DNA from 4 places in the Bacillus sp. ISL-47 genome. Region 1 is predicted to be linked to each of the others. Evidence: predicted binding sites of a transcription regulator. Region 1 holds the regulator's gene; each other region holds the start of a gene.
What was found. Region 1 encodes Rex, which represses fermentation and respiration genes when NADH is low (regulators of the CRP and FNR family bind a similar motif). Its sites were predicted from a motif close to TTGTGAAATATTTCACAA; they were not measured.

Region 1 (8,048 bases):
TTTACCTTTGCTTTCCTATATGTAAAAACAAAACGGATAATTGTACCGATTTTTGCCCACGTTGCCATGAATACTCTTGTGGCAGTCATTCAGCTTAATCAGGAAAACTTGGAAAAGTGGATGAAGGAAATGGAAAATGTACAAAGCTTTATCAGCTGTATTGCAGTCTAACACTCAGCGAAGTAAATCGTTTCGCTTTCACTTTATTGGAGGATTTTGATGAGAAGCACACCTTTGTTTTCAGGCATCGTATACATCCTGCTGGGATGCCTTTTTACCTTTATAGCCATTCAGAATATACAGCGTGAAGAAGCATGGAGTTTCTTTACTTATTTTCTGATCATTATTGCCACATTCGATCTTGGCACCGGCCTGAGAATGGTTGGTTTCCATTTTAAAATGAAAAATAAAAAAAACAAAAAATGAGCCCGCAATAAGGCTCATTTTTTATGATTGCTCACTTTCAATTTCCTGAAGCTTCTCTGCTTCCAATACTTTTTTATAGGAAATGCGAGAGATAAAAATACTGACTTCATATAAAAGCAGCAGCGGAATCGTCACCATCATATGGGATAAAAGATCCGGCGGTGTAATAAAAGCCGCTATGACCACTAATACAAAGTAAGCATATTTCCGTATCTTCACCAAATATGCTGGTGTGACAATTCCCAGCCTTGTTAAAAACATGACCACAACCGGAAGCTGGAACAGCACCCCAAATGGAATGGTCAGCTGGAAAAGGAATTGAAAATATTCATTTATCCCGATTACCTGATTGATGGCAAGCCGGTTGGCAATGGAAGTCATGAACTCAACTACAAATGGAAATAAAATAAAATAAGCGAATGCGATTCCGCCGACAAACAAAATGACAGAAACGGGTATATAGCTAAGTGTAACTTTCCGCTCTTTGTCAGATAATCCTGGGCTAATAAAGGCCCATAGCTGATATAAAATCACGGGTGATGTAATAATAAAAGCGATCAGAAAAGCAAATTGCATATAAACTTTAACCGGGTCTGTTAACCGGAAAGCATTCATCGTCAATTCCTTCGCTTCATCCGCTTTTTGCAAATAAACAATCAGCGGTTCAGCCAGGAAAAAGCTAAATATCACGGCGATAAAGAAAAAGATAACGGAAATGACTATCCTTTTTCTTAATTCGCCTATATGTTCATAAATCGTCATATCATTATGACTCATATCTATTCATCCTAACTTACTTAGCATCTTTTTTATCGTCATCGTCCGCTAAGCCTTTTGCTGCGTTTTTAAATTCACGTAATGTATTCCCTGCTGCTCTTCCCAATTCCGGAAGTTTTTTTGGTCCAAATATCACTAATGCAATCAAGATAATGAGTATGAGGCTACCAGGTCCAAGATTCATCATTGCCGCACACCTCCCCTTACCTATAATAGCGAATCCATTACAATCTTCAACTGTTATCTATTGGAATGCAGGATGGATTACGTTTCTGCAGGATAATTTTTTAAGAAATAAACCAGTGACTGCAATTCAACAGCCAGGTCAATATGGTGAATCCGAATGGATGAAGGCACAGTCAGTCTCGCTGGCGTAAAATTCAGGATGCCTTTAATCTTGGCTTTAACCATCCGATCTGTAATCGCCTGTGCAGGCGGTGCCGGTACTGTTAGGATGGCTACCTGAATATCATTTTCTTCAATGACCTTTACCAGATCATCCATATGGTAGACAGGCACATCCCCTATCTTCGTTCCTACCTTGTTCTCGTCCACATCAAAAGCAACTTCTATCTTGGTATTATTATTCTTAAGAAAATTATAATTTAAAAAGGCCGTCCCTAAATTACCTACTCCAACCAATGCTACTTTAGTCAGTTCATCCTGATCAAGGGTTTTACGAAAAAAGGATAGCAGATAATTTACATTATAGCCGTAACCTTTTTTCCCTAACGCACCAAAATAAGAAAAGTCCCGGCGAATTGTTGCCGAATCCACCTTAACCGCTTCACTTAGTTCCGCTGAAGAAACCCTTTGTTTCCCCGAGGAGTGGAGGTTTTTGAGAAAACGATAATATAAAGGAAGCCGTTTAGCTGTGGCTTGAGGTATTTTCATTGGTTCATTGGCCATTCGTCCATCTCCGTCCCTATGATGTATTAGTCTCTTTTAAAATCTCCGTTTTTCCCGCCTGTTTTTTCCACCAAAAAGGTTGGTCCGATTACCATTCCTTTGTCTACTGCTTTACACATGTCATAAACAGTTAGAGCACAAACAGAAGCTGCTGTTAACGCTTCCATTTCCACACCTGTATTTCCTTTCGTCTTTACAGAAGCAGTGATGAACAGAATATATTCTTCCTGCCCAGTTTTCCATGAAAAAGAAATATCTACGCCAGTTAGCGGCAGCGGATGGCACATTGGAATAATATCCCATGTTTTCTTGCTTGCCATGATGCCGGCAACCTGTGCAACCGAAAGCACGTCCCCTTTTTTCATGGTATTAGATGTAATCTTTTCATATATTTCCTTATTAACAGTTATACTCGATTGGGCAATGGCTGTCCGCGCTGTTTCAGGCTTATCGCTGACATCCACCATTTTTGCTCTGCCTTCTTGATTAAAATGGGTAAAATCCGCCATAAAAAAACACCTCTCTCCAAAATCATACACTATTTTTCCCCATCTTTGTACGGGCTTTGTATGCTTCTTCACATATTTCTTTACTATTTTCGTATAAAATATTTCCATTCAGCACCTGCAGGATAAAAGGCCTGCCTCCTTTATTGCCGAACATATATGAATAAGTTACACTTACTCTATACTATAGAGGTGAAAAAAATGATACTTTTACAAGTAAATCAGCTATCGAAAAACTTTGCTGCTGATCCTATTTTAACGAATATAAAGCTTGAAGTACAAACCAGGGACCGAATTGCCCTTGTAGGACGTAATGGAGCAGGGAAATCTACCCTTTTAAAAATTATAGCCGGCCATATGGCGTATGATTCCGGGGACATTATAAAACCTAAGGAAGTAACGATAGGATACCTGGCTCAAAATACGGGCCTTGAGTCCGACCTTTCCATTTGGGATGAGATGCTGACAGTGTTTGAGCATTTGCAAAAACAGGAAAAACAGCTGCGTCGTCTTGAAGAACAAATGTCAGACCCTGAAGCCATGAATAATTCTGATGCATACGATCGAATCTTAAAGGAATATGACAAACTTCAGGTAGAGTTCAAAGAGAATGGCGGCTATCAGTATGAAGCGGATATCCGTTCCATTCTTCATGGGCTGAACTTTAATTCTTTCGGCTACAATACGAAAATTTCAACCTTAAGCGGCGGCCAAAGAACAAGGCTTGCCCTTGGAAAACTTTTGCTGACAAAGCCCGATATTCTCATATTGGACGAGCCGACAAACCACCTGGACATTGAAACATTATCATGGCTGGAGCAATACTTGCAGAGCTATGACGGTGCCATTCTAATTGTTTCCCATGACCGTTATTTCCTCGATAAGGTTGTTTCCCAGGTATACGAAATTTCAAGGCACCAAATCCGTAAATATCCTGGAAACTATAGTTCCTATTTGGACCAAAAAGCAGAAAACTTTGAACGGGAAATGAAGCAATTTGAAAAACAGCAGGAAGAGATTTCAAAGCTTCAGGATTTTATCCAGCGCAACCTTGCACGGGCTTCAACAACCAAACGAGCCCAAAGCCGGAGAAAACAGCTTGCCAAAATGGAAGTGATGGACAGGCCGCTGGGAGACGAGAAATCCGCATCGTTTGGCTTTGATATTGAAAGGCAATCTGGCAATGAAGTTTTAAATATAAAATCACTGGCTGTCGGATATGAAGATAAAGTTTCTGAAAATATTTCCTTCCGACTTGCCAGAGGAGACAGCATTGCCCTTGTAGGGCCAAATGGAATCGGCAAATCTACTTTACTGAAAACGATTGTGAAAAAGATATCGGCTCTTTCCGGGGATATACAATACGGATCCAATGTAACAATCGGATACTATGACCAGGAACAGGCTGAGCTTACCAGTAATAAGCGAGTCCTAAACGAATTGTGGGATGAATATCCGCTTAAGCCTGAAAAAGAAATTCGCACGATCTTAGGCAATTTTCTTTTTTCCGGTGATGACGTCCTTAAAACTGTCTCAACTCTTAGCGGCGGCGAAAAAGCCCGCCTGGCTCTGGCAAAGCTGATGATGCAGAAAGCTAATTTCTTAATATTGGATGAGCCGACAAACCATCTTGATCTGGATAGCAAAGAAATCTTGGAAAATGCTTTAATTGACTATCCGGGGACTATACTTTTCGTTTCCCATGACCGTTATTTTATCAACAGAATAACCACAAAGGTGATAGAGCTTTCCAGCAGCGGTGCAACTGAATATCTTGGGGATTACGACTATTATGTTGAAAAGAAGCAGGAGCAAGAAGAACTGCAGGCATTTGATCAAAATAACAATGATCATTCTGCACAGCCTTCAAGACAGGAAAAAAATAATTATCAGCTAGATAAGGAAGCAAAAAAGCTTGAAAGACAAAGAAAAAGAAGAATGGATGAAATCGAAGAGCAGATAGAAGCGCTGGAAAAGAAAATCGAAGATTATGATCAGCTTCTCTGCGATCCGGAAGTTTATCAAGACCACGAAAAAGTATTGGAAATAACAAAAGATAAGGATGAATTAAAAGCAAAACTGGAAGAACTATTGGATGAATGGACAGTTTTAGCAGATGAATAATGAAGGAAAATTCATAACTTTTAGACTGGTAGGATAGTCACTACCAGTCTTTTTTATTATCCACAAAGATAACCACAAACAAAAGTCGATTATATACGGTCTCCACAGAGTTTTCCACATTATCCACAGAAACACGGTAATTTATCCCCATTATCCACATAAAATTCAGAAAATGAGCATTTTATCCACAAAAAAAGCCCCCGGGCTACCGGGGACTTTTACCTATATTATTTATTGTTGTGGATAGCGATATCTAACCCTGGATTTGCATTCAAATCTAAGCCGGAATGAATGCCCTTTTCAAATAAAATACTGCCTGCTGCTGCAATCATGGCTGCATTATCTGTGCATAAAGATAGCGGCGGGATAATGAGCTCTATATCCGGATTACAGGCAAACTTGTCCTCCAATTCTGCACGCAGTCCTTTGTTCGCTGCAACACCGCCTGCCAGCAGAAGCTGCTTAACTTTATATTCCTCCACAGCTCTTTGCGTTTTCGTTACAAGTACATCTATTACACTTTCCTGAAAACTTGCCGCAAGATTCTCAGGGACAATTTCTTCCCCACGCTGTTCTGCATTGTGGACAGTGTTAATAACTGCAGATTTTAAGCCGCTGAAGCTAAAGTCATATGACCCTTCTTCCAGCCAGGCCCTTGGCAAATTGATCGTAGGCTTCCCCTCATGTGCAAGCTTGTCTATATGCGGTCCTCCCGGATATGGCAGGCTTAACGTTCTTGCTACCTTATCATAAGCCTCCCCTGCAGCATCATCCCTTGTTTCGCCAATCACCTCAAAATGGCCATGTTCCTTCATATACACAAGCTCTGTATGGCCTCCTGATACAACAAGTGAAAGCAAAGGAAACTTCATTTCAGCAACTAAGCGGTTAGCATAAATATGCCCTGCAATATGATGCACGCCAACAAGCGGGATCCCATGGGCAAAAGCAATGGCCTTTGCTGCATTTACACCGATAAGGAGTGCCCCAACAAGGCCAGGCCCTTCAGTTACAGCAATTGCAGATAGATCCGAATAAGTAATTCCTGCGTGGTTTAATGCTTCTTCCAGTACTATAGTTATTTGTTCGACATGGTGCCGGGAAGCAATTTCCGGGACTACTCCGCCGAACCGTTTATGGCTTTCTATTTGGGATGCAACAACATTAGCCGCAACCTCCCGGCCATTCTTTATGATGGCAACTGCTGTTTCGTCACAACTCGTCTCAATTCCCATGATCCATTGATCTTTTTTATTCATAAATTCACCCACATTACTAAAGCATCCTCTTGATTATCAGTATAATAGTTCTTTCTAATTGCTCCATCCTGGAAGCCGAGTTTGCGGTATAAGGACTGTGCGGTGAAATTGGACACTCTGACTTCAAGGGTCATCGTTTTTGCACCCATTTCAACGGCAACCTCAATTATCTTGCGCATTAGTGCTTCACCAAGTTTCCTCCCCCTATATTCGGGCAGCAGTGCAACATTGGTGATATGAGCTTCGTCCACAACTATCCATACTCCGCAATAGCCTATCACTTTATCATCTTCTTCTATAACTACGTATACGGCAAACTGATTCTGTGTTAATTCGTTATAAAAAGCTTCCCTGCTCCAGGGAGTAGCAAACGATTTATGTTCAATTTCCAAAACATCATCAATATCCTGCTCATTCATAAAACGGAAAGTTAAGGACTTATTCATGCTTTCGCTTCCTCACCACTATAGCTTTTTTTCTTTGTTCGCTTCTATCCAATTGGCCTCAGCTTCCGCAAGACGAATATAATTCGGAACAAAAGAATGAACTTCCTCACCCTCTCGGTCTCTGCCTAATAAAGCAAGTTCCGCAGGCCGTGGGTTGTGTTCGGTTGGTGCTGCATATATAGCTTGATCTTTGAGTGTTTCCTCTAAAACATTACGATGCAGCGGCAAATCGTTTCCTATGAAAAGTACCTTCTCATGTTGCTTAGAAAGCTGTTCAGCCCAATCTTTAGAAAGAAGCAGCTGGTCCTTTACAAGAGAAACTAACTGACCTTCCGTATATTGATACAGACCAGTATAAATCTGTCCTCTCCTGGCATCGAATAAAGGGGATACTACCCCATCAAAATACCTTCCTGCAGAAGCAGCAAAAATTTCCAAGCTTGATACTCCTACCAGCGGTATATTTAATGTCCATGCAAGTGTTTTTGCTATAGTCACACCAATTCGAACACCAGTATAAGAACCAGGCCCTTTCGCAACCACGATCTTATCTAAATCAGCTGGTTTGACATCACATTCTTTCATTAACATATCAATAGCCGGCATAACCCGGACAGAGTGATTCTTCTTCACATTTGTAATATGCTCGCCTATTACCATATCACCCTCGAGGAGGGCCACTCCTAGAGGGTAATTAGATGTATCGATGGATAGAACCTTCATGACATAATCTCCTTACACAATTCCTCATATCTCTTTCCTTTTGGTTCCAAAATTAGCCTTCTTGATCCTTTGTCTCCCAAATATAAAGAAACCGTCAACAATTCATCAGGAAGCTGGTCTTTAATTAAATGAGCCCATTCTACAACTGTGACCCCATTGCCTTCAAAATATTCATCAAAACCCAGATCTTCAAAGGAATCTTCCACTCTGTATACATCCATATGATAAAGAGGCAATCTTCCCTGGTATTCCTTGATAATTGTAAAAGTTGGGCTATTCACATTCCTGATTACACCCAGGCCCTGTGCCAGTCCCTTTGTAAATGTCGTTTTACCTGCACCTAAATCACCTTCCAGAGCAAGAACATCCCCCGGCCGGAGCAGGCTGCCAAGTCTTTTTGAAAATCCCATGGTATCCTCTGGCTGGTTCGAGATAAACTCAATCTGATTCATATTATTTCATCACCTTTAGTGGTTTAATCTGCGTATGAACAAAAAAACCTTAGGATAAATCCTAAGGAGAATAATCTATATGTAGTGTACATCATTTTAAATCAATGGGCAAAGCATGCCCTCTTTCATTAGTTGGTTCACTAGAAGGAAGACTAAAAAAGACATAAAAAAAGACGAAACCTTGTTTCGTTCTTTGAATTAAATCTATAAAAATGGCGGTCCGGACGGGACTCGAACCCGCGACCTCCTGCGTGACAGGCAGGCATTCTAACCAACTGAACTACCGGACCGGATTGCGGGGGCAGGATTTGAACCTGCGACCTTCGGGTTATGAGCCCGACGAGCTACCGGACTGCTCCACCCCGCGATAGTATTATTTATGTGATTTTTCTATGCTCACATATAGCATAAGGACTGTCCCGATCT
Region 2 (8,048 bases), on a different contig from region 1:
CTTCATGGCCTGTTTGTTTGGCTGACAGAAGCGAATATCAAATTTATTGACCACACCGTCACTTCCAACCTTATGTACACCACAGTGCCTTACATATGGCGCTTTAACAGCGTTATGATCTAATTCAAAGCTTTCAACTGAAGGCATCAAGAACACTCCCTAATGTTTTCCTTTTATTATAACGCAATTCCCGACTAAATTCATCAAATTAATATGAACATTTAGACGTTTTAACGATTATATGTTATTTTAAAGGAAAATATGTTCGCAAAAGGGAAGGCCTTTTTATGCTGAAAAAATTATTACTATCACTATTTCGCTTTTACCAAATTGTTATTTCACCTCTTAAGCCTCCAACATGCCGTTTTTATCCCACATGTTCCCATTATGGGCTGGAATCTGTAAAGCGGTTCGGAGCGCTAAGGGGCGGCTGGCTTACAATAAAACGAATCGCCAAATGCCATCCTTTTCATCCAGGCGGGATTGATTTTGTCCCTGAGGAATGGCCCGGCAAAAAAAAGGATTAAGACCCGTACCCGTCTACTACCAAATCGAGCTTACCTGTGCCTGGGTTAATGACTAATCCGTGCACAGGCACATCCTCGGGCATTAATGGATGCTTTTTCACCATATGAACACTGTGCGCTACACTCTCCTCTACTTTTTCAAAGCCCTTCAGCCAGTCGCCGGCGGCAATTCCTGAATAAGTCATCGTATCCAATGCATCCTCTGTAATGCCTCTCTCCTTCATACTGCTAACAACAGTATCAGCCTTCATTCCGCTCATCCCGCAATCATGATGGCCAATCACAAATACTTCCTTCGCCTGCAGCTGGTATACTGCAATAAGGATGCTTCTCATAATACTTCCAAAAGGGTGTGTGACAAGCGCGCCAGCATTTTTAATAATTTTCACATCACCATTTCTTACATTTAGTGCTTTAGGAAGCAGCTCGACTAAACGGGTGTCCATGCAAGTTAAAATAACCATCTTTTTATTTGGGAATTTTGTTGTTTCAAACTCTTCGTATCTCTTTTCTTCAACAAATTGCTGATTATGGTTTAATATTTCTTCTAAAAGTTTCAATTGTTCCACTCCCATTCTAATTAATTATGAGACCAGCAGCTCTTAGCTGCTATATCGGACAAACTTATTGTCAATAATATAGAGAGACTTTAACAGGCTGGCTATGGATTGTTAAAAAATGTCCCTCTTAACCATGATACAAAAAGCCGGGGCTTCAAACAAATTTTATCCTTGCTTTTTGGCTATATATTTTGTAAGATTACTAAGTGAAATCGTAATGATTACGTATTAAATATTTTTTTACTTGATAAATCGTAATAAATACGCTTTATAAAGAGAGGAGAAACGTCATGAAAAAAGCCATTATTTTTTTAACTCTAGGCCTTATTCTGGTTTTATCAGCCTGCACAGATGAACCCCCTGCAAAAGAAGGAGGGGAAAACAAGAAAGAGACTGTTTATACAACTGTCTACCCGCTTCAATATTTTACAGAAAGGATTGGCGGAGATTTTATACAAGTAGAAACGGTTTATCCTCCTGGATCAGATGAACATACTTTTGAGCCATCTCAAAAAGATATGATGAACTTGGCTGATTCAGATCTTTTTATTTTTGTGGGACTCGGACTTGAAGGATTTGTGGAAAAAGCAAAAGAAACATTGAAAAATGAGAATGTTACAATGGCCGCCGCGGGAGAAAATATCGAGTTTGTTCATTCCGAAGACAATCACGATGCAGCACATGAAGAAGAAGGGCACTCAGAGGAACATTCCGGTGAAGAAGAAGAAAGCCATTCTGATGATCATTCCGGCGAAGCAGAAGAAGGCAATGATGACCATAACCACGGGGACATTGACCCGCATGTATGGCTTGATCCTTTATACGCCAAGGAAATGGCAAAATCGGTTAAAGCCGCTTTAGCAGAACAGATGCCTGAACACGAAGAGCAATTCGAAAAAAATTATCAGGAGCTTGCACAAGAGCTTGATGACTTGCACAGCGATTTCGAGCAAACCATAAAGAATGCGAAGCATAAAGAATTCATTGTTTCCCATGCTGCTTACGGCTATTGGGAAGAACGCTACGGATTAGACCAAATTAGTGTCTCCGGGTTAAACTCTTCAAGTGAACCTACCCAAAAGGAATTACAGAAAATTATTGCTGAAGCAAAAGAGCATGACTTAAAGTATGTCTTTTTTGAACAGAATGTGAGCTCACGGCTCACCGAAATTCTGCAAAAAGAAATCGGTGCCAAACCTTTAATGCTCCATAACTTGTCTGTCTTAACAGAAGAGGACATACAAGATAATCAGACTTACTTTACTCTCATGAGAGACAATCTTGCCTCACTCGAAAAAGCATTAAATGAATAAGTAAAGCTCACCTCCCAACCTGGGAGGTTTTTTTATTTCCTTGGCTGTGTAAAAGTTCACTTTGAATTCAGCACCTGTTGATGGGAGCGAAAGGCGTATACATCTGCGGGAGATTGAATCAAAGAAAGATCCCGCACAGGCCTATCATATGCAGAAGAGCAACGGACCGTCCGGGGAAACCGAGAGACTGCAACAGAAATTAGCTCATCTGTTTTCTAGAATTCATTCCTTAGAAATCAATTCAAGGAAATGTTTACATATTTGGGTTTAATTTAGAAGAAACTATTTCCATTGAAGAATTTTGAAGGGATGAAAATTCAATGAGTGATTTATTGATTGCCCGGTCCTTATTTGGGACCACCATGGGCTTCCACATTATTTTTGCCACAATAGGCGTGGGTTTGCCGCTTATGATGCTAACTGCCGAACTCCTTTATCAAAAAACGAAGGACCAGGATTATGTCATTATGGCTAAAAGGTGGACCAAGGCCTTTGCCGTGCTCCTTGGAGTGGGAATCCCAACAGGAACGATTGCGGGTACACAGCTCTCCCTCCTATGGCCAGGTTTTATGGAAGTGATCGGCATAGTAATGGCATTGCCATTCCAAATTGAAATCTACGCCTTTTTTATTGAGGCTTTATTTATGTCCATTTATGTGTATGCAGCTGAAAGAATCCCGCCATGGATGCGGATTTCAAGCCTGGTTCTCGTTGCTCTTGGTGCGTTCGCTTCTGCCGTCCTGATTACAAATGTCCATGCCTTTGAAGGAACACCGCAGGGATTCAGGATTGTTGATGGAGAAATTGTCGATGTGGATCCCTGGGCTGCCTTTTTTAACCCGAGCTTTATTGTGACAGCAGGACATGTGGCACTATCGGCCTATACCACAGGGGCATTTGTGGTCGCATCGGTAGCCGCTTTTAAAATGCTGAAGACACCATTTGGAACCAGAGTTTATAACTTTCATAAAAAAGCCTTAATGCTTAGCTTAATCGTAGGAGGAATCTTTTCCTTTCTAACAGCCATAAACGGCCATGAATCTGCCCAATATCTCCATGAATACCAGCCTGAGAAGCTGGCGGCAGCAGAAGGGCTGTTTGAAACTCAATCGTACGCCCCGCTGGCAATCGGCGGATTTACAGACCGTGAAACACAGGAAGTGAAATGGGGTATAGAAATCCCTTGGGCGTTGAGTTTTTTGGCCGGAAATAGCTTTGATACCGTCGTAGTAGGGTTGAATGATTTTCCGGAAGAAGAGTGGCCGCCGCTTTTCGTCCATACCCTTTTTAATGCGATGGTCGGAATAGGTTCATTACTGATTTTATTATCATTGGTCGCCTTCTTATGGAACAAGTTTTTGAAAAGGGACCGTTTTCCCCGTTTCTTTATGTGGGCTTTTATTGCATCAGGCCCGCTGGCAGTTCTGGGGATTGAGTTTGGCTGGATTTTCGCATGTACAGGACGCCAGCCTTGGACCATTTACCGGGTGCTTTCCACTGCTGATTCCGTTACAACTGCGGAGAATTTAGGTATTTTATTTATTCTTTTTGCCTTGATTTATGTAGTGCTCGGGGCGGCAGTTGTATTTGTCATGCTTTATTACTTTAAAAAGAATACGGTCATTGATGATATCAATAGAGCTGAACAAAAAAACGTTCCTCTCTACGGATCAAACACGTGAAGGAGTGAACTGAATGCCTGAAGAACTGCTGGCCATAACGGTGCTATGGGGATTTGTATTTATATACGCAGTTATGGCAACGATGGATTTTGGCGCCGGATTCTGGTCTATGATTTATTTAAATCGGCCAAAAATCAAAGCTACAAATGTGGCAAACCGGTATTTATCGCCTACCTGGGAAGTTACAAACACCTTTATCGTTGCAATTGTTGTAGCCGTTTATAGCCTATTTCCTTCTGCAGCTTATACTCTGGGAACCGTGCTTCTCATTCCTGGAAGCCTAATTTTACTGCTGCTGGCTATCCGCAGCGCATTCCTCGTGTTTTCCAACATCGCTGAGGAATACCGAAAACCGCTTACATATGTTTCAGGTATATCAGGGATACTGATTCCTGGATTGCTGATCAGCGTATTGCCGATCACTCACGGGAATTTCGTGAACTTCGCTGATGGCAGGCAGTCACTGGACCTGGCACGTCTTTTTACAAGCCCCAATGAATATGCTTTTATCGGCTTTGCCATCTGCAGCACCCTGTTTTTGTCCTCCCTGCTGCTGTCGGACTACTCCAAAGCCTCGGAGGAAATGGAAGCCTACTCTGTGTACCGCAGGGATGCCATTATTTTGGGGCCAATTTCGATTGTCATGGCTTTTCTTATTATGTTCACACTAAAGAAGGAAGCCTTCTGGATTTACGAAAAAATGCTGGATGATCTTCCTTTGCTCTTGTTTTCGCTCGGATTGTTTTTACTTGGCGGATTAGCGCTTTTCCTGCCATCAGTAAATAAAAAAGGCGTGAAGGGGATCCCAAGGCTCGCCGTCATAGCGGTCACCCTGCAATACCTGGCTGCCAGCTATGTATACGGAAAAGCACATCTGCCATACATCGTTTATCCAGAGGTAACCATTGCCTCAGCCTTTACAGATCCAAGCTCATTCAGGGCAATATTCGCTACCTATATTGCAGGATTTCTAATCCTATTCCCTGGCTTTATTTACTTTTGGAGCTTATTCATGAACGACAAACGCTATCTGCGGCAAAAACAAACCAAAGACCCAACCTAACATTCCCTGCAAATGCCACGACTTAATGGCCGCACCCTGCAGAAAATAAAGAAGACCCTGGTACCAGGTACCGCCCGAATTTTGTCGAATTCGGTTTGGTCGCAAATCTGCTAAGGAGTGATAGGTAATGGCTAAAGACGTTTTATGCGAAGTAAATAACTGTACATTCTGGGCAAACGGCAACCACTGCAGCGCTGATAAAATCTATGTAGTCAGCCATACGGGCGAAACAGCCGATAATACGCGCGAAACAGACTGCAAAACCTTCGAACCGCACGACCTTTAAGAGATGGTGACAGGCACCGCCCGAATTTTGTCGAACACAGGCGTGCCATAGTGTAAGCATTTTTATAATGTCTTCCAGGTGACAATAATAAAGCGGTGCCAGGTACTATACCGGCATCGCTTTTTTTTCGGTAAAGCTTAGTATTTTTTAAAATATAATGTTTAAGACATACATAACGGGGAATGTATTGAATAACAACAACTTACAGGAGTGATACATATGTTATCAACAGTTATCATGCTTGGAGCTGCGTTCGCCGCTGCTGCTGGATTAAGCTCCTTTGCGATTAAAGAGGATTCATTTAGTAAAGACGAAATTACTCAATAATTTTTAGGATAAAAGACGCTGCGGAAGCGTCTTATTTTTTTGCAAATTTACCTCTCTCAAGCTAAAAAATACAGTACTGAGATGCAAGTTCACAAAACCGCAATAAATAAAGCATTAACAATGCTATTATTAACACTATAATAAAGATAGAAAATAATAAAAGTAGGTGTCTATATTGACCTTCGCCATTGCTCTTGTCATCATAATTCTTATTGCTGCAGTCATTTTTACACTATTATTAACAGGAAAAAGCGATGAAGGCTATTCCAGTGCCACTAAGAAAAACACCGCGAACCTGACCTATATTTATATCATTGCTATTCTTCTATCTGTTGCAGCCCTGGCTGTCTATATTTATTACTTCACTTAGCCATATGAAAAAAGCAGTTCCGCCACTAAAGCAGAACTACTTTTTGCTGCCTAAAACGCAAAGGTTTCCTTTGAAACTAAGACTTCCTTTAATCTCTTCTCATTAATCTCAAAGCCAATACCAGGCTTGGTAGGGACCTCTATCATTCCATTTTCCACCGTCACTTCAGGAAAAACAATGTCCTCCTCCCAATAGCGGCTCGAGGCTGAAATATCACCAGGTATCGTAAAACCTTCCATAGAAGCAAGTGCGATGTTATGCGCTCTGGAGATGCCAAACTCCAGCATCCCTCCGCACCAGACTTGTATCCCCTTTTCGAGACAGTAGTCATGAATTTTCTTGGCTGTGCCCATTCCGCCTACCCGGCCGATTTTAATATTGATCACTTTGCAGCTGCCCAATTCAATCGCTCGCCGGGCATCATTAAACGTCACAATGCTTTCATCCAGGCAAATCGGTGTTTTTAGCTCTTTCTGCAATTTGGCATGGTCAACTATATCATCGTGTTCCAGCGGCTGTTCGATCATCAGCAGCCCGAAATCATCAAGCCTCTTTAAATGGTCAATATGATCCAGTGTGTAAGCTGAATTTGCATCTGCCATCAAGGGCAGCTTCGGAAAATGACGGCGAATATCCGAAATAAACTCAAAGTCATTATCAGGGCTGATTTTAATTTTCACCCTTTGATAGCCATCCTCGAGGTAAGACTCGATTTGTCTTCGTACTTCTTCCTTTGTTTTGGCACCAACAACCACACCGGATGGAATCCACTTTTGAGTTCCCCCAATAAATTGAGACAGTGGAACTTCTTCCTTCTTAGCAGCTAAATCCCACAAGGCCGTTTCCAAAGCAGCCTTCGCCATACGGTTTCTTTTAAAAGTATCAAATAAAGGGCCAGTCTCTGATGGATGGGTTAAGTCTGTCGACTTCCTCAATAACGGAATAAGAAAATCTCTCAGCATATGAAAGCTCGTTTCGACCGTTTCCTCGGTATACCATGGCGACGAGAATGCTACTCCTTCCCCATAGCCTTTCCGGCCCTCTTTATCCTTCACTTCAACCATGATCCCTTCTCGGTCTTCCACTGTACCCAAATGGGTGGAAAAAGGAGTCCTCATAGGCATTTTTATTTTATATAATGTAATTGATTTTATATCCATGTCTATTTACCGCTATCCTCAAGTAAATCCCGGAGCTTTCTTCTTAAAATCTTCTTAGACGCATTTCTTGGAATTTCATCAATGTGCAATACTCTTTTTGGAACCTTATACTTTGCAAGCTTCCCCAAGCAATATTGTATGATTTCCTCTTTATCCAGCCTATCTCCGGCAACAAAGGCAACAGGGACTTCCCCCCAAACCTCGTCCTTAACGCCAATAACACCTGCATCAACTATGCCCGGATGAGAAACTAACACCCCTTCGATTTCGGCAGGATAAATATTTTCACCGCCAGAAATAATCAAGTCAGATCGCCGGTCGAGGACATATAAGAATCCTTCTGAGTCCATATAGCCGATATCTCCAGTAGAAAGCCAGCCGTCATTAATTTTCCTCACCGTTTCATCTTCACGATTTAAGTACCCCTTCGTTACATTTGGGCCTTTCACTAAGATTTCTCCTGCTTCCTCAGGCTTTGCGATTCCCCCATCTGCAGCAGCAATATAAAGCTGAGAGGGAAACAGGGGCTTTCCGGCAGATCCGAGTTTGCTAAAGCTGTACTCCGGAGCCAGTGTGACAATCTGTGAAGAGGTTTCCGTCATCCCGTATGTTTGATACACAGGAATATCTTTCCCCCTGCAAACCTCAAGCAAGGTTTTTGCTGCAGGGCCTCCACCTAAAAGCATGCACCTGAAATAATCCGGAAGCTTTTTATCTTGAAGGTCATCCGCTATCCTTGTTAGCATCGTACTGACAACAG
Region 3 (8,048 bases), on a different contig from region 1:
ATTGAGTGCATAAAAAAACGCATGTTACAGAAAATAACATGCGTTTTTTATATACGGTTTATCACAAAAAAAGCAATATGATCATGATCAAAGATGGGATTCCATAATATAAAGCATTTTTCCCGAGAACCTCTTTGTCTTGCCTGTCTTCCCAAGTTTTATAAACTGAATTTTGCTCACTATACCATTCACCGTTGTTTTTCATTTTCTTCCTTCCTTTCTAAAAGGATTTATTATTCAATACCCTTTTTAGAGAGGATTAAAAGTGAAATTCTTCTTTTAGCCTGCGGCCCTTTGGATTGCTGAAATAGCTTTTTCAATATCGTTTTTCGAAACATCATAATGGGTTACAAAACGGACGGAAGTAGGCCCAAATGTGCCTGCAAGAACCCCTTCTGCTTTAATTTTCTCAACGAATTGGGAAGAATCGATATGAAGGTCTTTAACATCAGCCACAACAATATTGGTATCCACTTGATTGATGATGTGAATTCCATTAATTTGGCTTAGCTGTTCGGCAAGATATTGAGCGTTTTCATGATCCTCGTATAAGCGTTCTCTCATTTGTGATAATGCTACAAGTCCAGGAGCAGCTATGATCCCTGACTGGCGAAGCCCCCCTCCAAGCCTTTTACGCCACTTCCTTGCAGAAGCAATAAACTCCCTGTTCCCTGCAAGAATAGAGCCAACTGGTGCACCTAATCCTTTGGATAAACACACTTGAACAGTATCACAATATTGAGTGAGTTCTTTCGCTGGCAGATTTAATGCTGCTGCGGCATTAAATAGTCTTGCCCCATCAATATGTACAGGTATGTTATTTTCTTTAGAGATTTTATGTATTTCCTTCATATTTTCAACCGGAACTGCAGCACCGCCTGCTCTATTATGGGTATTTTCAAGGCAAATCAGGCCCGTCTCTGGATAGTGCTGATCTTCTCCTCTTATGGCATACTTCACTTCAGCGGGGTCCATTGCACCTCTATCACCCCTGATTGTCCTTGTCTGGACACCTCCAAATGCAGATGCAGCGCCGGATTCATAATAAAATATATGGCTTTCTGCTTCAAGAATGATTTCGTTACCTGGACGGCAATGCGTCAAAATCGCTATCTGATTTCCCTGTGTGCCGCTTGTAACAAATAAGGCAGCTTCTTTTCCCAAAATTTCAGCAGCGGTTTCTTCCAATTTATTTATAGTTGGATCCTCGCCATACACATCGTCTCCTACATCAGCTTTATAAGCGGCTTTTCTCATTTCCTCTGTTGGTTTTGTTACTGTATCACTTCGTAAGTCGATCATATCCTCACCCTGCCATTCATTTTTTAGTCCATGTTACTTCACTATTCTGTATTTTTCAATAAAAAAGGGTGTTCATGAACATAAAACTTATAGTTGATTTCGGCAATTTATTCTTTGAGCGAAATCTACGGACAATGTTAACGGAGCAAAAGAAAATAAGAGTCCTTAAGGAAGGCCTCTTATTTTTGCTTATTCAAGAAATATAAAAACCAGACGGCATGGTTCTGTTCATCCCCTGCTGCCCTTTTAAAAACTTCTTTAATGGTTGGATCTGATGTCTGCTCAGCTATATCCAAATAAAAATCCACAGTATCTTGTTCGTCATTAAATGAAAAATCCAAACCTTCCTTATAGGTGTTCGGGCAATCTTCTGTCATTTGGGCTTGGTGCTGCTGGCCGGTCAGGTTCATATAAATTTGACTGAATTGCTGAAAGTGCTTAATCTCATCTTGTCTGATTTCTAAGATTTGGTCTTTTTCTTTTTGGTTAGAAGCCATTTCAGAAAGCTTTTGATAACATTGAACAGCACCATATTCACCGTTGATGGCCTTTGCAATATCTGCTGCCATTTTATCATTCTGGCGACCATTCATGCTGCCCTGATAGTAATAATATGGATACATAACTCAAACCTCCCTGGGCGGAATTTATTATCTATCCTATGGTTTTTTCTTAAAACAGGTGCCTGAATAAATGATATCGTTTTCTTTTCATCTTTAAAAAAATGTTCAAAATTTGTTCAAAAATACATTTTTCCTATCAAACCCTTGTTGTAAATGTACTTTGACAATAATAATTAGCTTGCTTATTGCTTACATTTATTTCCTTCTAACATTTGTCACAACTTATCGTTTTTCTCTATGTTATTATCATTTACACAGTGATAACTAGGTTTAATAAAGGTTTTGTCTGTTCAGGTTTTTCATCAATATATTTTTTTGACAGATTTGTGAAAAACCGCACATTATTTGTGAATTATTTAACAATAGTTGTCTTTAACAAAAGGAGATGAAAATCAGATGAAGAAATTTCTGCTCTCTTTAACAGCCTTATTGCCCCTGTTTGTTCTCAGCGGCTGCAATATGGTTGTGTTTGAACCGCAGGGCCCTGTTGCAAGAAGCATTACTGATTTAATAAACTGGTCCCTGATCTGGATGCTTCTCGTAGTTGTAGTCGTATTTGGATTATTCGGCTACATCGTTTGGAAATACCGTGAACGTCCTGAAAATATGGACTATGAACCACCAGAGGAGCATGGCAGCACACTTTTGGAAATTATTTGGACAGGAATACCAATCCTAATTGTTATTGCCTTGACAATCCCTACAGTTAAAACCCTTTATGCTCTTGAAGAAGTGCCTAAAGGATATGAAGAAAAAGAGCCTATTACCATACATGTTACATCTGCTGACTGGAAATGGATTTTCAGTTATCCGGAAGAAGGAATTGAAACTGTTAACTATGTCAATATTCCGGAAGATACTCCTGTTTTATTTAAGATGACTTCTGCCAGCACGATGCAATCCTTCTGGGTTCCTGCCCTGGGCGGACAGAAATATACAATGCCAAAAATGGAAACAGAGCTGTATCTTGTGGCAGATAATCCTGGATCCTATGAGGGGCAGAATACGAACTTTAATGGACGCGGCTATGCGGATATGAAATTTGAAGTACTTGCACAAACCCATGATGAATTTGACCAATGGATTGAAGATGTAAAAAAGACAGCTCCAAAGTTAACAGAATCTGAATATGAGGACTTGCTAAAACCTACCCATATGGGAAGATTGACATTCTCAAATACTCATTTAGATTGGGTGAACCATGCAGACCCCAATTCCAAGTCATATACCAACCCAGAGTTATACAGAGGCCATGGATATCAAGGAAAAGTATTTGAAGAACAGGATAATTATAAAAGCAATGAAGCTAATGTGATCGAAAATCATGGACAGACTGGACATGATGAAAGCGAAGATAACCATGGAGGTGACCATAATGGACATTAAATGGGATGAATTTTTTATTACTGGAGATCCCCTTATACTAGGTTCACAGATTGCTATTCTTTTAACTATGATTGGCGCAGTGGCCGGGATCACGTATTTGAAAAAATGGAAATACCTTTGGACAGAGTGGTTTACCACTGTTGATCATAAAAGAATTGGAATTATGTATATCATTTCTGCCGTTTTAATGTTTTTCCGCGGCGGAATGGATGGATTGCTAATGAAAGCCCAAACAGCACGACCTGAAATGGGATTTCTCGATTCACAGCATTATAATGAAATTTTCACAACCCATGGCGTAATTATGATCCTTTTCATGGCGATGCCGTTTTTGATTGGATTAATGAACGTTGTGATTCCGCTGCAAATTGGTGCGCGTGATGTCGCGTTCCCTCAGCTTAACGCATTAAGCTTTTGGCTGTTTTTCAGCGGTGCTATGCTGTTTAATATTTCGTTTGTTATTGGCGGTTCTCCTGATGCTGGCTGGACATCCTACTTCCCTCTTGCCGGAAAGGAATTCAGTCCGGGAATCGGAAATAACTATTACGCAGTCGCCCTGCAAATTGCCGGTATTGGTACATTAATGACAGGGATTAACTTCATTGTTACGATTTTAAAAATGAGAACAAAAGGCATGACACTAATGAAAATGCCGATGTTCACATGGACGACTTTTGTTACGTCAATCCTTATAGTGGCAGCATTTCCGATCTTTACGGTTGCTTTGGCGCTGATGACGTTTGACCGTCTTTATGGAACACACTTCTTTACTGTGTCCGGCGGCGGAATGGATATGCTATGGGCCAATCTATTTTGGTTATGGGGACATCCTGAAGTTTATATTGTGGCACTTCCAGCATTCGGGATTTTCTCTGAAGTTATTGCGACATTTTCTCGCAAATCTCTTTTTGGATATAAATCGATGGTCTTTTCCATCCTTGGCATTGCACTTTTAAGTATGGTGGTTTGGGTCCACCATTTCTACACAATGGGCTCAGGGCCTGCTGTTAACTCCTTCTTCTCGATCACAACGATGGCCATTGCCATCCCGACTGGAGTTAAAATGTTTAACTGGCTGTTCACCATGCGGAAAGGCCGCATTAAAATTACTTCCGCCATGCTGTGGGCACTGGCTTTTGTACCGAACTTTGTTATTGGCGGTGTAACAGGCGTCATGCTGGCGATGGGTGCAGCAGATTACCAGTATCACAACACATTATTCCTTGTAGCCCACTTCCATTACGTGTTGATTCCAGGTGTGGTGTTTGCGGTATTCGCTGCACTATACTACTGGTGGCCAAAAATGTTCGGCTTTATGCTTAACGAAAGAATTGGAAAATGGCATTTCTGGCTATTTGTGATTGGCTTTAATCTCACGTTCATGCCCATGTTCTTCCTTGGCTTAAACGGAGCAGTACGCCGAGCATACACTTATTCTGCAGAGTCAGGATTTGCTCCGCTATTTGGTCTATCAGCTATTGGTTCTATTATTTTGGCAGCTGGATTTGCTGTATTCTGCTACAACATTTACTGGAGCGTCCGCTATGCTCAGAGAAATATCTCGAGCGATCCATGGGATGCAAGAACACTGGAATGGTCAACTGCGTCACCTGTTCAATTTTATAACTTTGCGAAGCTGCCGGAAGTTAAGACATTGGATCCTTTCTGGCACATGAAGAAAAACAACGAAGGTTTGACGCTGCATGACAGTGAAATTGAAGAGATTCATATGCCAAGCAATTCATGGGTACCGATTTATATGGGCGTTATCTTTGGAATGGCCGGCTTCTTCCTGGTATTTGAATGGCATATTGCTGCTGCTGTTGCCGCAATCGGCATTCTTGCAGGATTACTCATTCGTTCATTCGATTACAATGAAGGCTTCCATGTGAAAAAAGATGAGATTCACAGAATTGAAAATGCCTGGAGAAAGACTGAAGGAGAGGTGCACGATCATGTCAGTTAATCTTGATAGGTCATTGCCGCTTGAATACCAAACTGAGCAAGACAAGATGAATATTCTTGGTTTCTGGGTATTCCTTGGAGCAGAAATCGTCCTATTTGCTACCCTTTTCGGAGTGTATGGCGTTCTGTACGAACGTTTTGCTGGAGGGCCGACTCATAAAGATATTTTTGTGATAAAGGACGTCATGATTCAAACGATCCTCCTTTTAACGAGCAGCTTCACAATGGGAATCGCCATCTTTGAAATGCGGCGTAATAACTTAAAAGGCCTTATTACTTGGCTTGTGCTCACCCTTGCTCTTGGTGCCGGCTTCCTATTCATGGAGGTTAATGAGTTCATTCACTATGTCCATGAAGGTGCAACGATGCAGACAAGCGCGTTTCTTTCCAGCTTATTCGTCTTGTTAGGAACACATGGGGCGCACGTGACTCTCGGAATTGGCTGGGCCATCATGGTCATCCTTCAATTACTGAAAAGAGGTCTTACTCCAACGACAGCAAGGAAAACTTTTATTATCGGTCTATATTGGCACTTTCTTGATGTTGTTTGGATCTTTATTTTTACATTTGTGTATTTGAAAGGATTGGTGGCATAAATGGAAAAGCAGGCGAAAAGCTTCCCTATTAGCCATGTCATTGGATTCGTTGCCTCCCTTGTACTTACATTTGCAGCAGCAGGCATTGCTTTAAAAACGAATCTTTCTTTTAAAGTGATCATGTGGATTATCGGCTCACTGGCTGTTGTCCAGGCAGGCATGCAGCTGTTCATGTTCATGCATTTGCGTGAAGGCGAAGACGGAAAAACAAATTTAATCAATATGATTTATGCTGTGTTTATGGTTATTGTTGTTGTCGTAGGTTCTATATGGGTTTTGACAGCTGGGCACGCAGCCCATTAATACAGAATAAAACCGGTCTCCATATTGGAGGCCGGTTTTATTTATATTGTCTTATTCCTTTACTTCCTTCTGTCATTTCCTCCATCACATGAATAAATATTCCGAACCCAAAAATCAGCATAGATGAAACCATTATACTTAAGCCTATAGATAGAATATACTCACCTTTGATACCGCTTACAAAAAAACTGCTTATAAATACTGCAAATCCAAGAATTAGGCCAGATGCAGTTAGATTTCTAAAAAAACGCAAGACCCTCTGCTGTTTTTCATTCATTTTTGCTCATCCCCTTTTTACTAAATATTCTAACTTTGTTCACAAAAATGTCAAACTTTTTTTGTCACAAATTTGTCACAGTTTTCGCCGAAAGAAAAAACGTCTTGCCATTTTGGCAAAAACGCTAGTTTCTTCTATTGATATAGCTTCTTAATTTGTTCCAGATCTTTTTTTAAGCTGCAAATTTCCTGGCGTGTCAGCATCAGAGGCATTTGGTCATATAATGTAATGATTTGTCCATCCTCATCATCTTCATGAAGTGATAAGTATCGGTACAAATTTTCACACTGTACTTTATTAAGGACTGATTGGGTGTTGAAGTTTTTAACTTTATGAATTTCAAAAGCACTGGCTTCCGCGTCATATACACCAGAGATAATGCTTCCTTGCAATGAATTAGACAAGGTAATCACTCTCCTTTTTGAGTAATATACCCAATTTTCAGGAGTTCGTTACCCACATCATTAAAAAACCTCTTCGGATGGATGATCCAAAGAGGTTTATCGTTAAGAAGCCCGTTTGTTTACTGTGATGCTGCCATCCGCTTTTCTAAGAACTAATCTTGGCGCCGATGAAATTAATAATACCGCCACGATGGAACATAATATGGCTGCTCCCAGCATGGTTGCGCCATTTGCCAGGAAGGAAAACAGAACAGGTGACATTCCCTCTGGTGCATAGCTTCCGAAAAAGAGAACACCTGCAATAAAATGCCAGAAATAGCGGGCGAAGCTTCCAGCAAAAATGGCTAACACAATCCAGCCAAGTGCCTTTTTCTTGTTTTCATTGCGCAATTGTTTTTGGATTGGAAGATAAAACAAACCAGCAAATCCTATAAAAGCAAAAGCAATAAAATACTCTATAAAAGCCTGCAGTGGTGTAGCAATCCATGCATCTCCCATCGCAATCTGCAATATGCCCCATAATAAGCCTGCTATAAAGCTTACTTTAAAGCCCCATCTGAATGCCAGTATAAAAATCGGAATCATGGCAGCAGAGATAGATATTGATGGCGAAAGTTTAATAGATGGCAGAAAATCCAGGATAATGGCAAAAGCTGCGAAAAAGGATGCCTCGATCATCGCTGCCAAGCTTAATTTTTTCATAAAAAAATCCCCCTTCAAAAGTATGACGATACCCCAAAGGAGAACAAGCAGGCAGAGTGATTCCTTCTGCCTTTTATTCCACATTCCTGCGCTAGCATTAACTAACAGGTTCAAAGGGTCAGAACACCAATGTGTTCACTCTCAGCAAAAATGCTCCCCTTGTGGTAACGTTATCAAATTATTCCATTTTATTATATATTATTTTCTAATCTATGGAAAGGGTTTATTTACCTTCCTCAAATAGCTCTTGCTCATCCCATTTGCCATACCGGTAATAAAGGAAAGCGATCACACTGCTAATGGCAAAGCTGACTCCCATGCCTGCAGCGATGCCCTTCTCCCCCATAAATTTTGAAAAAAGATAGGTCAAAGGATAGCGCAGAACCCAAAAAGAAATGATGTTAAGTACCAGCACCTGAAACATTGCTCCAGAAGCCCTTACTATCCCATTTAGGATAAAATTAATACCAAGCAATGGATAAAAAAATGC
Region 4 (8,048 bases), on a different contig from region 1:
TGAGATTAATGACAGTGCCAAACCCGCTCCATAAAAGGCAAAAACATATTTGGCCGGCTTCATGCTATAACCATGAGACAAGGAAAACATCGAAACCATTTTATAGGAAAAACCAAAGATTAATAGTGTAAACCAGCCTGCTGTTCCAAGAAGCAAATGGCTTTTAAAGATCGCTTGATAGTGATCAGAAGCAAAGCCGGTCTTCATGCTGATTATCATCATGATGCCCATTAAAATGGTGGTGAACAAACTGGCCAGGGCGGTTCCCACAAAAAGCGTCAGTACATTGGGCTTTGCTTGTTTTTTTAATGTCATCAGCATTTGCAGCAGGAACATCATAATCCCTGTTAATGTAATAAGGCCAGGCAGCAGGGCATCCTGCGGGCTGTAAAAGAGAACATGGGCAAAATACAGGATGCCAAAAGCTGTTACTCCGAATTGGATGAACCCGAATTTTTCATTCCATATTGGTGTAAGAAAGGCCACCGGTACAAGCTGATACATGGCTCCCATTGCCGCCATTAACGCCCATCCCAGTACAAATAGGTGGGCAGCCGACCAGATTCCCGGTACTCTGAATTGGCCATTAATAATGAAGTCTCCCTGAAGAAAAATAAGGGAAAGGGATCCTATTAAACTAAACATGCTGAATAATATAAATGAAAAAGGGAGTTTAATATTTGTTTCATTTTTTGTATTTGGAAGCAATGGGATCACCTGCTTATTTCGTAATTTCTATTAAAAAACTTCCATCATTTTGCTCAGTGGTTTCGTGCTTGTAACCCAGTTTCTCCAGCTGTTCATAAAGAAACATTGGACGTCTATCATTAATAATTGACAAGGTTTCACCGCAGGAAAGGCCTTCAAGGGCAGCAAGAGTCCTCATCATTGGCTGTGGAGGTTCAAGTCCCCGGTTATCCAGCTTCATTATGATTCACCTCTTTTGGTAAAAGTTATTTTCCAATGCTTTTTTTCAATCTCTTCAGACTTGTGATCAAAGCCCTTTGCTTTTAACACTCCAAATAGAGGCACAGGCTTAAATGGGGCATGAAGAATAAAAACATCATTCGCATCAAGATCTGTAATGGCAGACATTATTTTCTGAAAGGGTTCAAGCTTATTTTTTAAATCCTCCCGCACATCAAGCTCAACTATTTTGTTCTCCATTATTCTTCCTCCTTATAAAAAATTCCTAAATAATCTGATCTTTCAGCTGGCTGCGGTCGATTAAGAAATAACCTGATTCGTCAGTAGCAAGATAGCCCTTTTTCTTTAAATGGTTGATGGTTCTGCTTACAGTTTCTCTCGAAGTGCCAATCATGTTGGCAAGTTCTCTGTTTGTAAAGTGGGTTGTGATTTTATAGACCTCATCTGCTTTTACACCATTGGTTTTGCAAAGTCTTAATAAAAGCATGATGATTTGTTCATGTGTATTATGGAGAATTTGTTCCTCAAGCCGGTTCTGCAAATCGATTATTTTTTCACCGAGTACTTTAAAGAGCTTGATGCAAAGTTCCGGGTAAGAAATCAGAATTTGTTCAAAGCGGTCAATCGGAATTGCAATCAGCTGTGCTTCCTCCATTATTTCTGCATGTGCAGGGTATAGGCCCTTTCTGAAGAAGCCTGCATGCGGAAACATCTCACCAGCTTCCAGAACCGACACAATTTGTTCCCTCCCGGAAAAATCAGTTTTATAAATCTTGACTTTGCCTGAATGAATGAAAAATACACGATCAATGGGATCCCCCTGCATAAATACATACATCTTTTGCTTATAGAAACGAGTCTGGGCTATCTCAACGATTGGCGCCAGCTCCTCTTTATTGAGTTCTTTAAATAAAGGAACACTGCCTATCCTCTTTTCGATTTCCTCTTTTCTCAATTAGATCACCTTCCAGTGCAATTATTCGTCTATTTGCTCTCAGTTTAACAGCTCCAGCTACTGAAATAAGTGACCTGCATCATATAGGAAGAAATTTTATGATTCTCATTCTCATAGTGTGAAAAATCACAGCCTGATCATGAGGTGGCTCACAAAAACACTTTTTAAAGAGTATTAGAATCAAAGCGTACTCAAACAGAAAGGAAGCGAGAGCAATGGAAGTCAATCGCGGAACACCTATTAATAAAGTGGTGAAAAGAAATAAAAATGCACTATTAAAATCCATTCTTATTTTCACCATAATTGCCAGCTTTACAGTTCTTTTAATGGGAGGCTATTGGATTTTCAAGGAGCAGGCCCCGCGGCCGCTTGAGGTAACAAATGAAAAAGGAGAAATTATTCTTACAAAGGAAACGATAATGGGAGGCCAGGCGGTTTTCCAAAAGTACGGGTTGATGGATTATGGTACCGTGCTTGGCCATGGATCCTATATGGGACCTGATTATACAGCTGAAGCCTTAACGGTATACACCAAGGGCATGCAGGATTTTAGAGCTGAAGAAAAGTATGGAAAGCCATTTGACGAGATTTCAGGTGAGGAACAAACCGTAATAAGGGATCTTGTAAAAACGGAAATGCGGGAAAATAGATATGACCCTGATTCAGATACAATGGTGATAACTGATGCACAGGTTTATGGGTATGAAAAAGTAGGAGAGTTCTATCGAAAAGTATTTACAGAGGGTGACGGCTGGGGATTAAAAGCGGAATTAATCAAAGAAGAACATATGCCAACTGAAGGCAGAGCTTATGTTGCTTCAGGAGACCAAATACAGCAGATTTCTGATTTCTTCTTCTGGACAGCATGGCTTTCCAGCACAGAACGCTTGAATGATGATATTACTTATACGAATAACTGGCCTTACTATGAGGATGCGGGCAATGAAATGTCCTTCTCTGCTATTTGGTGGAGCGGAGCAAGTGTTACAGTACTGATCCTGTTTGTCGGTATTATTCTGTTTGTATTCTACCGCTATCATTTGGGAATGGAAGAGGCATATAAAGACGGAAACTTCCCTCGCATTGATTTAGCGAAACTGCCGGTAACTTCTTCTCAATTAAAATCCGGTAAATATTTCTTAATTGTTACTGTTCTATTTTTTGTCCAGGCTATGTTCGGTGCGTTGCTTGCACACTATTATGTTGAACCTGACAGCTTCTTTGGCATTAAGTGGATCCATGATATTCTGCCATTCAATATTGCGAAAGGCTACCATCTGCAGCTTGCTATCTTCTGGATTGCAACAGCATGGCTCGGAATGGGAATTTTTGTGGCACCATTGGTAGGCGGACATGAACCGAAAAAGCAAGGCCTTCTTGTTGATATCCTGTTCTGGGCACTTGTAGTTCTGGTTGGCGGAAGTATGATAGGCCAATGGCTTGGAGCAAATGGATACTTAGGAAACAAATGGTTCCTGCTCGGACATCAGGGCTGGGAATATTTAGAGCTTGGCCGTCTGTGGCAGGGGGTTCTGGCTGCGGGAATGTTAATCTGGCTGTTCATTGTATACCGTGGAATAAAGAGCGGTTTAAAGCGGGAGAATGATAAAGGCGGCTTAATTCACTTATTATTCTACTCAGCAATAGCTGTACCATTCTTCTACCTGTTCGCGTTTTTAATGAATCCTGACACAAGCTTTACCTTTGCCGATTACTGGCGCTGGTGGATCATACACCTTTGGGTAGAAGGTATTTTTGAGGTGTTCGCTGTAGTAGTTATTGGATTCCTGTTAGTACAAATGAAGCTTGTCACTAAGAGCTCTACTGTTAAAGCTCTTTACTTCCAGCTGATCCTGCTTCTTGGAAGCGGAGTTATTGGCATAGGACATCATTACTATTATAATGGCTCCTCTGAAATTTGGATCGGATTGGGAGCTGTATTCTCAGCACTTGAAGTTATACCGTTGACTCTGCTGATCCTTGAAGCATATGACCAATATAAAATGATGAGAGATGGCGGTGTGGACTTCCCTTATAAAGCTACATTCTGGTTCTTGATTTCAGTAGCGATCTGGAACCTGGTTGGAGCCGGAGTATTGGGCTTCCTGATTAACTTGCCTGCTGTCAGCTTCCTTGAGCACGGACAATTCCTAACCCCGGCGCATGGTCACGGAGCTATGATGGGTGTATACGGCATGTTTGCCATTGCAGTATTGCTTTATTCTTTACGAAATATTGTCAAACCGGAAAAATGGAACGACAAATGGCTCAAGTTCAGCTGCATTATGCTGAATGTGGGGCTTGCAGGAATGGTTTTCGCTTCCCTGCTTCCTGTCGGATTCCTGCAAATGAAAGAAGCGTATGTGAACGGTTATGCAGCTTCCCGTTCAGCAGACTTCTTAAAGCAGGATATTATTCAATCATTATTAACTTTAAGATCCGTACCGGATACCATCTTCCTGGTAGGTGTTGTCGCACTAGTGCTTTTCTCAATAAAAGCTATGTTCAACCTGCGAAAAGTGACTCATAAGGAAATTGAACCTCTTCCTGTTAGAGACCTTAGCACAGATGATGATGAATAAGAAAAGCGTAGGCGCCCTTGCCCATCGACGGAGCGTGGTGGACTGAGCCGAGTGAGATAAAGGAAACACGAAGAGCGGTAGCGATTCGATGTTGACTTACCGTGGGCGAGGTGAGGGAAGCACGTCGAGTCGATAGGGCGCCGAAGCTAGACAGTTATCAAAGTTTAAAGATATTAATTCTGTTATAAGCTAAATGAAAATCCGCAGATAGTCACTCTGCGGATTTTTTCCTTTCCTCTGAACAATCAAAACAGATGGTTTCATGATTTTCGTTGTAAACCCCGTTGAAAAAGCCGTCCAGGCAATATAGCTGCTTACCGCATACGCAGCAGCTGCCCACCAATTCTTTCATATTCCATTCACTCCTGACTTTTTAAGATTAATGTGCTGTTTTTCTTAAAATAAAGGTACATGGCACAAACAGTAAATAGTAAGACTATTGCAGCTATAGCAAAACCAGCTCTAAATGATACACCCAATAAGCCTAAAAAGGTGGAGCCCGCTACAACACCTAAAGAAAAGAATGCATAAAAGAGGCCAAATGCCTTTCCTCTTGTTTTTTCTGTCGTATTTTTTGCGATAAGCGCATTAATTGAAGGGAAAAGAAGCGCGAACCCAGTACCATATAGGACCATACATAAAAACATAAAGGTAAGTGAAGATGCTGAACTTAGAAGTACAAGTGCCATGCCAATAATAATCATGCCTGTCAGCATTGTGTTTTGGTGCTTGTACTTATCGAAGATTTTATTGATAGGCAAAATAAATATAAGGATAGCGGTCATTCCAAAGGTGCTTAACAAAATACCGCTGAAAATAGAATTAAATTGCAGATGCTCAACCTGTAATGGCAGCAGATAGGCAAGTGTTCCCTGTGCAAACATAAGCGAAAAAGCTCCGGCATAGCTTATAGAAAGCAACGGATTCTTCATTAAAGGCAACAGCCTCTCTGAATGGACATCTGTCCGCTTTGCTTCTTTATTTCGCCTATTTGTCAAAAAAGTGAAAGCAAATACAGAGCTGCTGATCATTGTTGCGGCAATTATTAAAAATACGTAATCTACGCTGTATTTGGAGGCGACGACAGCACCAAATGCAGGCCCCATTATGGCTGAACTTCCAACCGCCGCACCTGATAATGCCATCGATTTGCCTTGTTTATTAGACTTTCCGCGGTTGGCAATGACTGTGAATGCTGCTGGAACGAGAAAGCCTCCAAACAGGCCATGGAGAAATCTGATGGCAACTAATTGAAGTGGTGTACTGACAAGAGTGTACAGCACCAAAATGGATCCGGTTAATGCAAGTCCCGATACCAAAACACTTTTTGCGCCTCTTTTATCTATCCAGTAACCGGCCAGAATATTGCCGATCATATTGGAAAAAGAATACATACCGACAATTAATCCAATAAAAGCTGGTGACGGATTGATGGACTTGGCAAAGGGGCTCATGATGGGCAGCTGTGAAAATGTATCTATAAAAGCCACAATTACAATAAAGAAAATAAAATATCTCATACTGACTCTCTTTCTCGGAATAGTTCACTTTACACCATTATAACTCTTTAACTGGAAGGTTAAAAAGAAAAACGGTAAATATCATAGGATAGCTGTGATGCGGTTCACTAATCTTTTTGACCTGCTCCATTAAAATTAATGTGTAAAGTAAAAGAATAGGAGGGAGATAGAAATGAGAGAATTTGCCCGCACAGTCATTGCGCCTGACTATCCGCCGAAAGAAAAACATCCAGTTATTTTCAGCACCTTTGATTCTTTAAAGGACGGAGAATTTATGCAGATTGTAAATGATCACGATCCGCGTCCTCTGCGGTATCAGTTTATGATGGAACGAGAAGATCAATTCACCTGGGAGTATATTGAAGAGGGACCGGAAACATGGAGAGTAGCAATAGGCAAAAAATAAAAACAAATTAATAAATGCATTCCTCGGAAAAACAGGCACCAGCTAAAACGGTGCCTGTTTTTCTTACGGCAGATTAGCTGAGTACCGCAGAAATTTAAGAATTAAAGAAATTGAAAATGGAGACTGCCTTTTCAGAAAAATATGATAAAATGATTTTGTATAAGATTTCAGAGGGGGAAAAATTGTGACAGAAGCACTAAAAGAGACAGAACTCCAATTTATGGATTATGTAAAAAAAATGACTGCATATAATGAAGCATTATCCTTAATGTTTTGGGATCTTCGCACAGGTGCACCGAAACAGGGAGTGGAACAGCGCTCTGAGGTAATCGGAATGATTTCATCAGAAGTGTTCAGAATGTCTACCTCAGAGGAAATGGCAGCTTACATAGCAAAACTTTCAGGCAAGGAAATTTCGGAAGTGACCTTAAAGACCTTGGAAGAATGCAAACAAGATTACGATCGGAACAAAAAAATACCTGCAGAAGAATACAAGGAGTATGTCATTCTTCAGTCCAAAGCGGAAAGCATCTGGGAAGAAGCAAAGGAGAAATCAGATTTTGATATGTTCCGCCCCTACCTGGAAAAGCTTGTAGAAATGAATAAACGTTTCGTTGGTTATTGGGGATATGAAGGAAACAAATATAATACACTACTGGACATGTATGAACCTGGAGTTACAGTTGAAACGCTTGATCAGGTTTTCAGACAATTACGTGAAAAAATTGTACCGCTTGTCCAGCAAACTTCACAATCTCATAACAAGCCGGAAACAAGCTTTTTATTTGAACGTTTCTCTAAGGATATGCAGCGGGGCTTCAGCCTTGAAATTCTTGAGCAAATGGGCTATAACTTCAAAGCAGGGCGTCTGGATGAAACAGTCCATCCGTTTGCCATTGGCTTAAACCCTGGCGATGTCCGTGTTACGACAAAGTATGATGAAGAGGACTTCCGTACAGCTGTATTTGGCACAATTCATGAAGGCGGCCATGCGTTATATGAGCAGAACATTTCTGCTGATTTAGTGGGCACGCCATTATGCTCAGGAACATCAATGGGAATCCATGAATCTCAGTCTCTATTCTATGAAAACTTTGTCGGACGACACTATTCATTCTGGAAGAAGAATTATCAACTCCTTAAAGATTATGCCAGCGGACAATTTGATGAAGTGTCACTGGATGAGTTCTATCGCGCGATCAATGAATCCAAGCCATCCTTAATCCGAATTGAAGCAGATGAATTAACGTATCCGCTTCATATCATTATCCGTTATGAAATTGAAAAAGGCTTGTTCAATGACGAGATTGAAGTCAAAGATCTTCCTAAGATCTGGAATGAAAAGTATGAACAATACCTTGGTGTGAAGCCTGAAAATGATGCTCAGGGCGTCCTTCAGGATGTTCACTGGGCAGGCGGAAGCTTCGGCTATTTCCCTTCTTATGCTCTCGGCTATATGTATGCAGCGCAGCTTAAAACTAACATGTTAAAGGATTTGCCCGACTATGATAAACTCCTTGAAGAAGGAAACCTGCTTCCAATCAAGGAATGGTTTACAAAAAATGTACACCAGTACGGCAAAATGAAAAAACCGCTTGAAATTTTAAATGATGTAACCGGCGAAGGCCTTAATGCACAATATCTGATTGACTACCTGT

Region 2: a site for Rex is predicted at 2,445-2,462, ahead of J7I93_RS19410 (cytochrome ubiquinol oxidase subunit I). Genes of this name have one in related genera too.
Region 3: a site for Rex is predicted at 2,271-2,288, ahead of qoxA (cytochrome aa3 quinol oxidase subunit II). Genes of this name have one in related genera too.
Region 4: a site for Rex is predicted at 6,077-6,094, ahead of J7I93_RS18080 (DUF2249 domain-containing protein). Genes of this name have one in related genera too.

Annotation. Positions count from the first base shown of each region.
Region 1 covers NZ_JAGGQS010000074.1:2,940-10,987, forward strand. Annotated here, with positions in the region: gene J7I93_RS22565 (CPBP family intramembrane glutamic endopeptidase) at 1-171, shown strand, start outside; gene J7I93_RS22570 (DUF4305 domain-containing protein) at 220-426, shown strand; gene tatC (twin-arginine translocase subunit TatC) at 448-1,203, opposite strand; gene tatA (twin-arginine translocase TatA/TatE family subunit) at 1,220-1,390, opposite strand; gene J7I93_RS22585 (redox-sensing transcriptional repressor Rex) at 1,468-2,112, opposite strand; gene moaC (cyclic pyranopterin monophosphate synthase MoaC) at 2,139-2,621, opposite strand; gene J7I93_RS22595 (ABC-F family ATP-binding cassette domain-containing protein) at 2,820-4,742, shown strand; gene tsaD (tRNA (adenosine(37)-N6)-threonylcarbamoyltransferase complex transferase subunit TsaD) at 4,970-6,001, opposite strand; gene rimI (ribosomal protein S18-alanine N-acetyltransferase) at 5,998-6,447, opposite strand; gene tsaB (tRNA (adenosine(37)-N6)-threonylcarbamoyltransferase complex dimerization subunit type 1 TsaB) at 6,466-7,170, opposite strand; gene tsaE (tRNA (adenosine(37)-N6)-threonylcarbamoyltransferase complex ATPase subunit type 1 TsaE) at 7,167-7,622, opposite strand; tRNA gene J7I93_RS22620 (tRNA-Asp) at 7,836-7,912, opposite strand; tRNA gene J7I93_RS22625 (tRNA-Met) at 7,916-7,989, opposite strand.
Region 2 covers NZ_JAGGQS010000057.1:21,008-29,055, reverse strand. Annotated here, with positions in the region: gene J7I93_RS19430 (S-ribosylhomocysteine lyase) at 1-147, opposite strand, end outside; gene yidD (membrane protein insertion efficiency factor YidD) at 288-527, shown strand; gene J7I93_RS19420 (beta-class carbonic anhydrase) at 524-1,087, opposite strand; gene J7I93_RS19415 (metal ABC transporter solute-binding protein, Zn/Mn family) at 1,378-2,400, shown strand; gene J7I93_RS19410 (cytochrome ubiquinol oxidase subunit I) at 2,721-4,082, shown strand; gene J7I93_RS19405 (cytochrome d ubiquinol oxidase subunit II) at 4,096-5,145, shown strand; gene J7I93_RS19400 (DUF1540 domain-containing protein) at 5,273-5,431, shown strand; gene J7I93_RS19395 (hypothetical protein) at 5,934-6,128, shown strand; gene menC (o-succinylbenzoate synthase) at 6,179-7,288, opposite strand; gene J7I93_RS19385 (o-succinylbenzoate--CoA ligase) at 7,291-8,048, opposite strand, start outside.
Region 3 covers NZ_JAGGQS010000030.1:20,870-28,917, forward strand. Annotated here, with positions in the region: gene J7I93_RS11285 (hypothetical protein) at 62-205, opposite strand; gene ltaE (low-specificity L-threonine aldolase) at 280-1,302, opposite strand; gene J7I93_RS11295 (ferritin-like domain-containing protein) at 1,482-1,925, opposite strand; gene qoxA (cytochrome aa3 quinol oxidase subunit II) at 2,322-3,311, shown strand; gene qoxB (cytochrome aa3 quinol oxidase subunit I) at 3,301-5,277, shown strand; gene qoxC (cytochrome aa3 quinol oxidase subunit III) at 5,267-5,872, shown strand; gene qoxD (cytochrome aa3 quinol oxidase subunit IV) at 5,873-6,175, shown strand; gene J7I93_RS11320 (hypothetical protein) at 6,213-6,452, opposite strand; gene J7I93_RS11325 (hypothetical protein) at 6,587-6,856, opposite strand; gene thiT (energy-coupled thiamine transporter ThiT) at 6,959-7,558, opposite strand; TPP riboswitch at 7,625-7,728, opposite strand; gene J7I93_RS11335 (MATE family efflux transporter) at 7,782-8,048, opposite strand, start outside.
Region 4 covers NZ_JAGGQS010000052.1:83,556-91,603, forward strand. Annotated here, with positions in the region: gene J7I93_RS18045 (hypothetical protein) at 1-708, opposite strand, end outside; gene J7I93_RS18050 (DUF2249 domain-containing protein) at 722-928, opposite strand; gene J7I93_RS18055 (DUF2249 domain-containing protein) at 928-1,167, opposite strand; gene J7I93_RS18060 (Crp/Fnr family transcriptional regulator) at 1,193-1,882, opposite strand; gene J7I93_RS18065 (nitric-oxide reductase large subunit) at 2,098-4,464, shown strand; gene J7I93_RS18070 (hypothetical protein) at 4,676-4,816, opposite strand; gene J7I93_RS18075 (MFS transporter) at 4,824-5,984, opposite strand; gene J7I93_RS18080 (DUF2249 domain-containing protein) at 6,157-6,390, shown strand; gene J7I93_RS18085 (carboxypeptidase M32) at 6,575-8,048, shown strand, end outside.